Regions from separate parts of the Pantoea sp. B65 genome, predicted to be linked through region 2. Evidence: predicted binding sites of a transcription regulator. Region 2 holds the regulator's gene; each other region holds the start of a gene.
What was found. Region 2 encodes PhoB, which activates phosphate uptake and scavenging genes when phosphate is short. Its sites were predicted from a motif close to CTGTCATAAAACTGNCNNAT; they were not measured.
Positions count from the first base shown of each region.

Region 1 (4,216 bases), on a different contig from region 2:
GCCGGGCCTTCAAATAATGCCCCGACTAACGGAATACCGGACAGCACATTACCTACCGGCGTTTGGAAATATTCGGCAAACAGTGGCGCGAAGATAAACAGCCCCCACATGCCGTACACGATACTGGGGATGGCTGCCAGCAGTTCAATTGCCGTGCCCAGCGGACGCCGTAGCCAGCCTGGCGCCAGTTCGGTAAGGAACAGAGCGATGCCGAAGCTTACCGGTACGGCGATCAGCAGGGCGATAATCGAGGTGACCAGGGTGCCGTAAATCGGTACCAGCGCACCAAAGTTCTCGTTAGGCGCATCCCACTCTTTAGTCCACAGGAAGGCAAAACCGAATTTCTCGATGCTTGGCCATGAGGCAATAACCAGCGAGACGATAATACCGCCCAACAGAAATAGCACAATCAGCGCAGCCAGTTTTACCAGTGCACCGAAGAGGATATCGCCCTGTTTACCCGGGGCCTTAAATGTCGGCTTGGTCGCAGCCATAGAATTCTCGACGTTAAGATGGAAATGGCGGCAAAAGCGCCGCCCTGTGTGACGGACCGAATCCCTTCGGTCCTGCACTGAGTCTTAGTACAGCGCTTTACCGGAGCTGTCTTTGATATTGGTTTTCCATGCTGCACGAATCTGATCGGTCACTTCTTTCGGCAGTGTCGCGTAATCCAGTGCGTTAGCTTCTTTGGCACCGTCTTTATACGCCCAGTCAAAGAACTTCAGTACCGCAGCAGCCTGCTCAGGTTTTTCCTGAGTTTTATGCATCAGAATGAAGGTAGTAGAGGTGATTGGCCAGACGTTGCTGCCTTTCTGGTTAGTCAGATCCTGAGCAAAGGTTTTATTCCAGTCCGCGCCTTTCGCCGCATTACTGAAACTCTCTTCGCTCGGGCTGACAGGCTTACCAGCCGCATCGACCAGCTTGGTATAAGTCAGGTTGTTCTGTTTAGCGTAGGCATACTCAACGTAACCAATCGCCCCAGGCAGACGCTGAACAAAGGCGGCGATACCATCGTTGCCTTTACCACCGAGACCGGTTGGCCAGTTTACTGTGGAGCCGGCGCCAATCTTCGATTTCCACTCTTCGTTTACTTTCGCCAGGTAGCTGGTAAAGACGAATGAGGTGCCAGAGCCGTCAGCACGACGCACCACGGCGATATTGGTTTCCGGCAATTTTACGCCCGGGTTCAGCTTCACGATGGCTGCATCGTTCCACTTTTTAATGTTACCGAGGTAGATATCGCCGAGGGTCTTACCGTCCAGCACCAGCTCGCCAGACTTCAGGCCAGGGATATTAACCGCCAGCACCACACCGCCAATCACCGTCGGAAACTGAAACAGGCCGTCGGCATTTAATTTATCGTCAGTCAGCGGAGCATCAGATGCGCCGAAATCAACGGTTTTTGCAATAATCTGTTTTACGCCACCTGATGAGCCGATACCCTGGTAGTTGATCTTATTACCAGTTTCTTTCTGATAAGTATCCGCCCACTTGGCATACACCGGCGCCGGGAAGGTCGCGCCCGCGCCAGTCAGGCTTGCCGCTGCCATGGCAGAAGCCGCGCTCAAAGATACGGTTGCTGCGACGATTCGAGCTAAGGTGCTATGCATCAGTGTCATATTCCCTCCGGGGGAGTAAAAGTCAGGCTCAATGCCGTTTTAATAAGATTAATCATTGCTGCTGGAGGCAAAATAGGACAGTTTGGTGACAGTAAAATGTACGAAATATGACAGTTTTGTGACATCCAGCAGCTAATAAAAAATCTGCCGGCCCGCAGCCGATAGCGCAGAGCGCCAGCCCCGGCATCAGCGTTACCCTCAGGCCCTGAAACAGGGTCCCACCAGCCGCGGTTGGTTATTACAATGTGGATCACATCTGATGGTTATTGTTGTGATTTATTTCTACTTGTTGGTTTTTTCGCGATGAAAAATCCCCGGAAACAGCTCAGTGATTTTCCCGCAAAGGGGGTATTGCGCCCATAAAAAAAGCCCGGTATTGGCTACCGGGCCTTGCTGATTAATCCTGAACTGTCGTCAGATTATTCGACGGTAACCGATTTCGCCAGGTTACGCGGCTGATCGACATCAGTGCCTTTAATCAGCGCCACATGATACGACAGCAGCTGCAACGGTACGGTGTAGAAGATTGGGGCAATCATATCTTCAACGTGTGGCAGAGGGATAATGCGCATCCCTTCGCTGTCACTAAAACCAGCATCCTGATCGGCAAACACATACAGTAAACCGCCGCGTGCGCGCACTTCTTCGATGTTTGATTTCAGTTTTTCCAGCAGTTCATTATTCGGCGCCACCACAATCACCGGCATATCCGCATCAATCAGCGCCAGCGGACCGTGCTTCAGTTCACCGGCGGCGTAAGCTTCGGCGTGAATATAGGAGATCTCTTTCAGCTTCAGCGCACCTTCCATCGCAATCGGATATTGATCGCCACGGCCAAGGAATAGCGCATGATGTTTGTCGGAGAAATCTTCTGCCAGCGCTTCAATCAGCTTGTCCTGGGACAGCATCTGCTCAATACGGCTTGGCAATGCCTGCAGGCCATGCACGATATCATGTTCGATTTGCGCATCGGCGCCTTTCAGGCGGCCAATCTTCGCCACCAGCATCAGTAACACGGTCAGCTGGGTGGTAAAGGCTTTGGTGGATGCCACGCCAATTTCAGTACCGGCTTTGGTCATCAGCGCCAGGTCAGATTCACGCACCAGCGAGGAGCCGGCCACATTGCAGATTGCCAGCGATCCGAGGTAACCCAGCTCTTTCGACAGGCGCAATGCGGCCAGCGTATCGGCGGTTTCACCGGATTGCGACAGGGTGATCAGCAGGCTGTTTTTACGCACCGCAGATTGGCGATAGCGGAATTCAGAAGCGATCTCGACGTCGCATGGCACATTGGCCAGCGCTTCAAACCAGTAACGTGAAACCATACCGGAGTTATACGAGGTGCCGCAGGCAACAATCTGAATATGCTCAACCTGACTCAGCAGAGTATTAGCGCTGGCGCCGAGCTCGGAGAGATCGACTTCACCATGGCTAAAACGACCGGCTAAGGTGTTTTTAATCGCCATCGGTTGTTCGTAAATCTCTTTCTGCATGTAGTGGCGATAGATACCTTTATCACCGGCGTCATACTGCACCTTAGATTCAATTTCCGCACGCTGTACATCGTTGCCGTTACGGTCGACGATAGTGACATCGCGCCGGGTAATCTCAGCAATATCGCCCTCTTCCAGGTAGATAAAGCGGCGGGTAACCGGCAACAGCGCCAGCTGGTCAGAAGCAATAAAGTTTTCACCCACGCCACGACCAATCACCAGCGGACTGCCGGAACGTGCGGCTATCACGCGCGATGGGTCGCGACTATCCATAATCACCATGCCGTAGGCGCCACGCAACTGTGGGATCACACGCAATACCACTTCACGCAATGAACCACCCTGTTGCTGTTCCCAGTGCACCAGATGCGCCACCACTTCGGTGTCGGTTTCTGAGGCAAAGTGGTAGCCACGTTCAATCAATAGCGCACGCAGCGGCTCATGGTTCTCAATAATGCCGTTATGGACGATGATGATATGTTCAGAGATATGAGGGTGTGCATTCGCTTCGGAAGGTTCACCGTGGGTCGCCCAGCGGGTATGCGCAATACCAGTACCGCCCGTCAGCTGAGTCTCCTCAGCGGCTTCGGCCAGCTTCTGCACTTTACCAAGGCGGCGCAGACGCGTTACCTTGCCCTGCTGATCCACCACAGCCAGACCGGCGGAGTCATAACCACGATATTCAAGACGACGCAGACCTTCGAGAAGAATTTCTGCGATATCACGTTGCGCCACTGCACCAACAATTCCACACATAATTATTTTCCTGACTAAATGGTGTTTCAGCACCATTTTCGTTGTCTTGTGACCTGATTTTCCGCTGAGATTTACGTGCTTGCGCATCGAACCTGCGGATTCCCCGAGCCTTGTAGAGTGGGGAGTATTATTTTTTTAACTAACGGACGGCATAAATGCCGCCCCTACTGCTTTTTATTTCTTTTTCGCCGGACGCTGCCAGCCTGACTTTTGGATCTGCTGTTTACGGTTATAGACCAGATCGGCGGCGGTGATATCTTTCATCACCGTGGTTCCGGCAGCGATAGTGGCGCCGCTGGCCACCGTTACCGGCGCCACCAGCTGGGTATCAGAACCAACAAAGACGTT
Region 1 covers NZ_JAHXPU010000015.1:33,226-37,441, reverse strand. The annotation lists gene pstC (phosphate ABC transporter permease PstC) at 1-494, opposite strand, end outside; gene pstS (phosphate ABC transporter substrate-binding protein PstS) at 579-1,619, opposite strand; gene glmS (glutamine--fructose-6-phosphate transaminase (isomerizing)) at 2,039-3,868, opposite strand; gene glmU (bifunctional UDP-N-acetylglucosamine diphosphorylase/glucosamine-1-phosphate N-acetyltransferase GlmU) at 4,043-4,216, opposite strand, start outside.
Region 1: the regulator PhoB is predicted to act here: its motif matches at 1,725-1,744, upstream of pstS (phosphate ABC transporter substrate-binding protein PstS).

Region 2 (4,216 bases):
TGCTCCTGCGAAATCAGTTGATCCAGCTGCTGTTGCAGTGCCTGGCGCGCCTCTTCATCCAACAGCGCCATGCCGGAAGCCTGCGCGCGCAAATTATCCAGCGCGATACGCGTACTTTTATGGCGTTCGAATACCTCCACCGAGAGGCGACCATAGATTTCGGTGCCGGTCAGCTCTTCCAGCAGCTCTGCCCGTTCACTGGCTTTAGCATTGAGGAAGGCGGCGAACTGACCCTGCGACAGCATCATCGATTTGGTAAAACGATTAAAATCGAGGCCGGTAAGGGTTTCGGTCATCTTCAGCTTGTCGTTGACCTTATCGGCGACAATGCTGTTATCGGCGCAACGCGCCAGCTCGACGCGCGGCGCCTGCAGATTGCCATCCAGCGCGCCACGCGCACGATTCTGGCTCCAGAATGCGCGCCAGGCGACGCCTTTCACTTCAAATTCGACTTCAGCCAGACATTCGGCGGTATCGCGGGTAATCAAATCATTCTGCGACTGGCTGATGCCGCCGAGGCGTGACGTCTGGTGATACAGCGCCAGGCAGATGGCATCCAGCAGAGTGGTTTTACCGGCGCCGGTCGGGCCGGTGATGGCAAACAGACCGTTGCTGGCAAAGGGCTCGGCGGTAAAGTCGATTTTCCATTCGCCTTTCAGCGAATTCAGATTTTTAAAGCGCAGCGTTAAAATTTTCATTGCTGTTCCTCGCTGCGAACCGCATCCAGGGTGGTGGCAAACAGCTGCTGTATTCGCTGTTGCCGCTGCGTGTCGCTGCTCTCTTCCTGTGCCAGCCGTCGGCTGAAAACCTCTTCGACACTGAGTTCATTCAGGGTTTCGTTATTCTGACGTGCGATAACATTGTCGCGCTGCTCACGACTGCGGCGCAGTAGTACCACCTCGACCGGCAGGTCGTCGGTCAGCTGCTGGATGCGCCGCTGAATATCGTTAAGGTAATCTTCGGTGACAATTTCAATATCCAGCCAGACGTTGCTGCTGGCCGTGGTGAATTGTGTCAGTTGCTGTTCGATCTGCGCCAGCGTGCCTTTAATCATGCACATTGGCTGAAATAGCGGGATTGGCAATGGCTCCACCCGAACCCGTTGCTGGCCAGCAAACTCGACCAGGAACACGCTTTTCGCTTTACCGGTTTCATCGAAACTCAGCGGGATTGGCGAGCCGCTATAGCGGATATGCTCGCTGTCGGCAACGCGCTGGGCGCGGTGAATATGCCCCAGCGCAATATAGTCGGCGGGAGGGAACGCCTGCGCCGGAAAAGCATCCAGCGTGCCAATATAGATATCACGTACCGCGTCACTTTTGCTGACGCCGACCGTGGTAAGGTGACCGGTAGCAATAATCGGTAATGGTAACGCCAGCGCCTCGCGCTGGCGCAACGCCTGCTGATAACAGCGCTGATAGTGTTCGCTAATCGCTTCCTGCAGGCTTTGCTGTTTCTCGCGTCCTGATTGTCCGGCCTGGCTGCGCAGGATATCGCGCGGGCGTAAAAAGGGAATGGCGCAGAGTAACGCCGCCGGATTGCCCTGGCGATCGTTTAGCAGCAATACCTGGTCGGCAATCTGTTCACTGGCGGCCGCGATGACACGGGTATTCAGGCAGGCCAGCAGATCGCGCGATTCATTTAGCGTGGCGACCGAATCGTGATTGCCGCCCAGTACGACCAGCTGGCAGCCGGTTCGCTGTAGCTGCACAATAAAACGGTTATACAGTTCACGCGCATAGCTCGGCGGTGAGCCGGTATCAAAGATATCACCGGCGACAATGACCGCATCGATTTGATGTTCTTCTACGGCCAGGATCAGCCAGTCGAGAAACGCCTGATGTTCCGGCGCGCGGCTTTTAGTGTAGAAGAACTGGCCGAGGTGCCAGTCCGCGGTGTGGATGATGCGCATAGAACTCCCTGCATATCGGTGATACTGCAATTCACATGATTCAGGATACAAACGGTAACCTGAGAGGGCGATTATAAACAGAGTGGCCGAAAAGCGGGTGAGCAATTGCCAAATCTGGTTTCACAAAAGTGTGACAAACCGGATTCCGGGGCGTGCTTTTTTCATAAAACTGTCATAAAACTGACGCATAATGGCGCCGCGAACCCCAGTGACAAACCGGTCACATCAGCAGGAGCAATAATGGCTAAGCGCATTCTGGTAGTCGAAGATGAAGCCCCAATTCGTGAGATGTTGTGTTTCGTCCTTGAGCAAAATGACTATCAACCGATAGAAGCGGAAGATTATGACAGTGCGATAAATTTACTGATCGAACCGTGGCCAGATCTGATCCTTCTTGACTGGATGCTGCCAGGCGGCAGCGGCATTCAATTTATTAAACACCTGAAGCGTGAAGCCATGACGCGCGATATTCCGGTGATGATGCTGACCGCGCGCGGCGAAGAAGAAGACCGGGTGCGGGGGCTGGAAGTGGGCGCGGATGATTACATCACCAAACCTTTTTCGCCCAAAGAGTTAGTCGCGCGAATTAAAGCGGTGATGCGCCGTATCTCGCCAATGGCGGTTGAAGAAGTGATCGAGATGCAGGGGCTGAGCCTCGATCCCTCATCACACCGGGTGATGGCTGAAACCACCCCGCTGGATATGGGGCCGACCGAATATAAATTACTGCATTTCTTTATGACGCATCCTGAGCGTGTCTACAGCCGTGAACAGCTGCTGAATCACGTCTGGGGTACCAATGTTTATGTTGAAGATCGCACTGTCGATGTTCACATCCGCCGTTTGCGTAAGGCGCTGGAAGTCACCGGCCACGATCGTATGGTGCAAACGGTGCGCGGAACGGGGTATCGTTTCTCCGCTCGTTTTTGATCGGAGTCTGAACCGTGCTGGAACGCCTCTCCTGGAAGAGATTGCTGCTGGAACTATTGCTGGCCTGTCTGCCGGCACTGATACTGGGTCTGCTGTTCGGCTATTTGCCGTGGTGGCTGTTAGTGTCAGTGCTCGGCGTGCTCGGCTGGCACTTCTATAATTTACTGCGCCTGTCGCACTGGCTGTGGGTCGACCGCACCATGACGCCGCCTGCCGGTCACGCCAGCTGGGAGCCATTGTTCTATGGCCTCTATCAAATGCAACTGCGTAACCGTCGTCGTCGGCGCGAGCTGGGTAACCTGATCAAACGTTTTCGCAGCGGCGCCGAATCGTTGCCGGATGCGGTAGTGCTGACCACCGAAGAGGGCAATATTTTCTGGTGTAACGGGTTGGCGCAGCAACACCTCGGGCTGCGCTGGCCGGAAGATAATGGCCAAAATATCCTGAACCTGCTGCGTTATCCGGAGTTTTCCCGTTATCTGCGTCAGCGCGACTTTGCCCGGCCGTTAACCCTGGTGCTGAATAATCATCGTCATTTAGAGTTCCGCGTAATGCCTTACAGCGAAGGTCAGTGGTTGCTGGTGGCGCGTGACGTCACCCAGAAGCATCAGCTGGAAGGGGCGCGGCGAAACTTTTTCGCCAACGTCAGCCATGAGCTGCGCACGCCGCTAACCGTGCTGCAGGGCTATCTGGAGATGATGAATGATGCGGTGTTGGAAGGTCCCTCGCGTAACAAAGCGCTGCACACCATGCAGGAACAGACGCGACGGATGGACAGTCTGGTAAAACAGCTACTGACTCTGTCACGTATCGAGGCAGCTCCGGCGATTGATCTGCAGGAGAAAGTCGATGTGCCGATGATGTTACGGCTGGTACAGCGCGAAGCGGAAACCCTGAGTAACGGACGTCATGAAATTCATTTTCATACCGATCCGCATCTGCAGGTGTTTGGCAACGATGATCAACTGCGCAGCGCCATCTCTAACCTGGTGTATAACGCGGTGAACCATACGCCATCCGGCACCCGGATTGATATCAGCTGGTTACGCGATAAAACCGGCGCGCACTTTGCGGTAAAAGATAACGGGCCGGGTATTGCCGCTGAGCATATCCCACGTCTTACCGAGCGTTTTTATCGCGTGGATAAGGCGCGCTCCCGCTCCACCGGCGGCAGTGGCCTCGGGCTGGCGATCGTCAAGCATGCGTTAAGCCACCATAATTCGCGGCTGGATATTACCAGTATTCCGGATATTCAGACCTGCTTCAGTTTTACGCTGGCGCCACGGTTGATTGTTCATGCGGAATTGCCGGAGAATGCTACGCGTTGACCATTAACAGGCGCAAAGCATGAAACAACTGATTCTGATGGCGCTA
Region 2 covers NZ_JAHXPU010000017.1:217,591-221,806, forward strand. The annotation lists gene JWF83_RS07950 (SbcC/MukB-like Walker B domain-containing protein) at 1-698, opposite strand, end outside; gene sbcD (exonuclease subunit SbcD) at 695-1,912, opposite strand; gene phoB (phosphate response regulator transcription factor PhoB) at 2,153-2,842, shown strand; gene phoR (phosphate regulon sensor histidine kinase PhoR) at 2,857-4,170, shown strand; gene JWF83_RS07970 (PstS family phosphate ABC transporter substrate-binding protein) at 4,190-4,216, shown strand, end outside.

Region 3 (4,216 bases), on a different contig from region 2:
GGCATTCGGTATGAGGCTGATCGGCGTGAAACGGGAAGCCGATCCGGCTTTTGCGGCACAGCATCAGCTCAGCTGGTTAGGTACTATGGAGCAACTGCCGCAACTGCTGGCGGAAGCTGATTTTGTCATTTTAAGCCTGCCGGACAATGCGCTGACCCGGGATATTATTGATGTCAACGCGCTGGCGCAAATGAAGGCAGGCAGCTTTCTGATTAACTTAGGCCGGGGCGGATTGATTGAGAAAGCGGCGCTGATCGCCGCACTGGAGTGTGGACATCTTGCCGGAGCCGGGCTGGATGTCTTCTGGCAGGAGCCACCCGATCCGCAGGATGATATTTTCAGCTACAACGTGATTGCCACGCCGCATATTGGCGGGGTGACCGATATTTCCCTTAACGGTAATGTGGCGGGGGTTTGTGACAATATCCGGCGCTTACGCGATGGCGAAGAGATCCTGCATCGCTGGGCGTAAAATACGGCGGGAGCCATTAATGGCTCCCTGCAATAGCGTTTTACAGGGTTATGACCTGCACCTCTGCCTGTTTCAGCTTTTGCGCCAGTGCCTTCGGCGGCGCGCTGTCGCTGATCAGCGTATCAAACAGATCCAGCTCGCCGATACGGGCGGGCAACACTTTGCCAAACTTACTGCTGTCGGCCAGCAAAATTTTGCGCTGGGCACGCTGCAATGCATGATGTTTCATCTGCAACTCATTGATATTGTAGCAGGTGGCACCCTGGTTCAGATCAATCCCGGCCGCCGAGATAAACGCCAGTGACGGACAGAGTTCATCCAGCACATGATTTTGCCCCAGCGGGGTAAAGATGGCGTTATCCGGATGGAATTCGCCGCCGCTGAGGATCACATGACAGCCCGGTTTCTCTTTCAGTGCCAGAAAGGTGTTCATCGCACAGCAGATAGCGGTAAAAGGCAGTTGATCATCAATGGCATCAATCACATACGGGATAGTGGTGCCGCAATCAAAAAACACCGTATCGTTAGCGTTAATCAGCGCTGCCGCCAGCTGTGCCAGCTGCTGCTTCTTGCCGACGTTTTGCGACTGCTGATCGGAAACAAAGTAGTGACCATGGCTGTTGCGCGGATCGCTGACAATATAGCCGCCGAGCAACACTACCGCTGAGGGTTGCTCATTTAAATCGCGACGAATAGTCATTTCCGAGACCCCCAGCAGCTGGGCGGCATCTTTCAGATGGATCTTGTCGATGCGCTTGAGTGCCTGCGCCAGTTTATTCACGCGCTCGTCGCGCCGGGTTTCCATGGTGACTTCCTTTAATTAATATCCCTGGCCAGATGGGGTATTGCCAGACACGATCGCCACACCTGAACTGGTGCCAATACGGCTGGCGCCCGCCGCGATCATCGCTTCCGCCGTCTGGCGATCGCGCACCGCGCCGGAGGCTTTTACCGCCACGCCAGCGCCGACGGTTTGCTGCATTAAACGCACATGCTCTTCGCGCGCGCCGCCGCTGCTAAAACCGGTAGAGGTTTTCACAAACGCAACCTTCAGCTCACGACAAATCTCACAGATTTTAATGATTTGCGCATCGTTAAGCAGGCAGGTTTCCAATATTACCTTTAATGGGATCGCCCCGCAAACCTCACGCACTGCGCGGATATCGGCAGTCACCGCCGCAATCTCACCACTTTTCAGCCAGCCGACATTAATCACCATGTCGATCTCCTGCGCACCGGCTGCGATAGCGGCCTGCGCTTCAAACGCTTTACTGGCGGTTAAACCGGCGCCCAGCGGGAAACCAATCACTGAACACACTTTTACGCTGCTGCCGCGCAGCTGTTCGGCGACCAGTGGCACATAGCCTGAGTTAACGCATACCGCACAGAAATGCCAGGTCAGCGCTTCCTGACACAGGGTAATGATTTGCGCCTGCGTGGCATCGGCGGCTAACAGGGTGTGGTCGATATAGGCAGCATAGTCACGGCTGGCAGTGGTCATAAGATACTCCGCAGATAAGGGATAGGGTTTTTGTTAAAATAATAACATTAATTATAGCTTGTCAAACCTCTTTTTGCTCCGGCTGAACGGTTATCTTCAGCTGAGATGGTTGTCACAAAAATAACATTACAGGATTGTTATTGTTATTTTAACAACATTTAATGTTGGCAAATTACCCACGGGAGAATGTTATGGATATTGCCGTCATCGGTTCGAATATGGTGGATTTAATCACCTACACCAATGTGATGCCAAAAGCCGGTGAAACGCTGGAAGCCCCTGACTTTGCTATTGGCTGTGGCGGTAAAGGCGCCAATCAGGCGGTGGCGGCCGCTAAGCTTGGGGCCAGCGTAATGATGGTCAGCAAAGTGGGCGCAGACCTGTTTGCTGAAAATACCGTTAATAACCTGCAGGCGTTTGGCATCGACACCCGCCACGTCACCATCGCGCCGGGGGTATCCAGCGGGGTGGCGCCGATCTTTGTTGATGACCAGTCGCAGAACCGCATTTTGATTATTAAAGGGGCCAACAATCAGCTGTTGCCGGCGGATATTGATGCGGCGGAGCAGCCGCTGAAGCAGTGCCAGCTGATGATCCTGCAACTGGAGATCCCGCTCCCGACGGTGTATCACGCCATTGATTTTGCCAGCCGGCACGGTATTCGGGTGATCCTCAACCCGGCGCCGGCGGTAGCAGAGCTGGATATCGACTACGCCTGCCGCTGTGATTTCTTTATGCCTAATGAAACTGAGCTGGAGATCCTGACCGGTATGCCGGTGGCGACGGAGCAGGAGGTGCTGCGTGCCGGACAGACGCTGCTGCGCCGTGGTCTGAAAAACCTGATTATTACCCTCGGAAGTCGTGGTTCGGTATGGATGCAGGGTGACAGCGTACATCGTGTCAGCCCGACCACAGTACAAGCCGTCGATACCAGCGGCGCGGGCGATGCTTTTATCGGCTGCTTTGCGCACTTTCTGGTGCAGAACGGCGATATCAAACAGGCGATGCAACTCGCTTCGGCCTTCGCCGCCTGTAGCGTTACCGGGCGTGGAACCCAGCGTTCTTATCCCGATGCCGTCACCTTCCAACGTTTTCTCAACGCCTGAGTGAGGATCCTTGTATGCATCAGAATATTGTTCAGCAATCCGATGGTTATCTGAATAAAACGCCGCTGTTTCAGTTTATTTTGTTGTCCTGCCTGTTCCCGCTGTGGGGCTGCGCCGCCAGCCTGAATGACATCCTGATCACCCAGTTTAAGAGCGTCTTTGCGCTGAGTGATTTTGCCAGCGCGCTGGTGCAGAGTGCCTTCTACGGCGGCTACTTTCTGATTGCCATTCCGGCATCGCTGGTGATCCGCAGCTCCAGCTATAAAATTGCCATTCTGACCGGACTGGCGCTGTATATCGCCGGCTGCATTATGTTTTATCCGGCGTCGCATATGGCGACCTATACCATGTTCCTCGCGGCGATTTTCGCTATCGCCATTGGTCTGAGTTTTCTTGAAACCGCTGCCAATACCTACAGTTCGATGATTGGCCATCGCCACCACGCCACACTACGGCTGAATATCAGCCAGACCTTCTATCCGGTGGGGGCGCTGATGGGAATTGTGCTGGGGAAATATCTGGTATTCCAGGAGGGAGATAGTCTGCAGAGCCAGATGGCGACGATGAATGCCGAACAGATTCACCAGTTTCGCCTGACCATGCTGGAGCATACGCTGGAGCCGTATAAATATCTGGTTATGGTGCTGGTGGTGGTAATGATTCTGTTTCTGCTGACCCGTTACCCGCGCTGCAAGCCAGAAAGTGGCGGCAAGACGCTGCCGACGCTGGCGCAGACCTTTCGTTACCTGGCGAAGAATCGCCATTTCAAACGCGGGATTGTGACGCAGTTCCTGTACGTCGGCATGCAGGTGGCGGTATGGTCATTCACCATTCGTCTGGCGCTGAATCTGGGCGCCGCCAATGAGCGTCACGCCTCAAACTTTATGATCTATAGCTTTATCTGTTTCTTTATCGGCAAGTTTGTCGCCAACTTCCTGATGACGCGCTTTCGTGCCGAGAAAGTGTTGATCGCCTATTCGGCAATCGGCGTGGCGACGCTGGCCTATGTGATGCTGGTGCCTAACTTTACCGCCGTGTATGCCGCGGTGTTTGTCAGCGTGCTGTTCGGACCCTGCTGGGCGACAATTTACGCCGGTACGCTGGCAACCGTGGAGAATAAATACACTGAGGTGGCGG
Region 3 covers NZ_JAHXPU010000023.1:103,465-107,680, forward strand. The annotation lists gene JWF83_RS10515 (2-hydroxyacid dehydrogenase) at 1-472, shown strand, start outside; gene deoR (DNA-binding transcriptional repressor DeoR) at 513-1,277, opposite strand; gene deoC (deoxyribose-phosphate aldolase) at 1,293-1,973, opposite strand; gene rbsK (ribokinase) at 2,165-3,079, shown strand; gene fucP (L-fucose:H+ symporter permease) at 3,094-4,216, shown strand, end outside.
Region 3: the regulator PhoB is predicted to act here: its motif matches at 2,083-2,102, upstream of rbsK (ribokinase).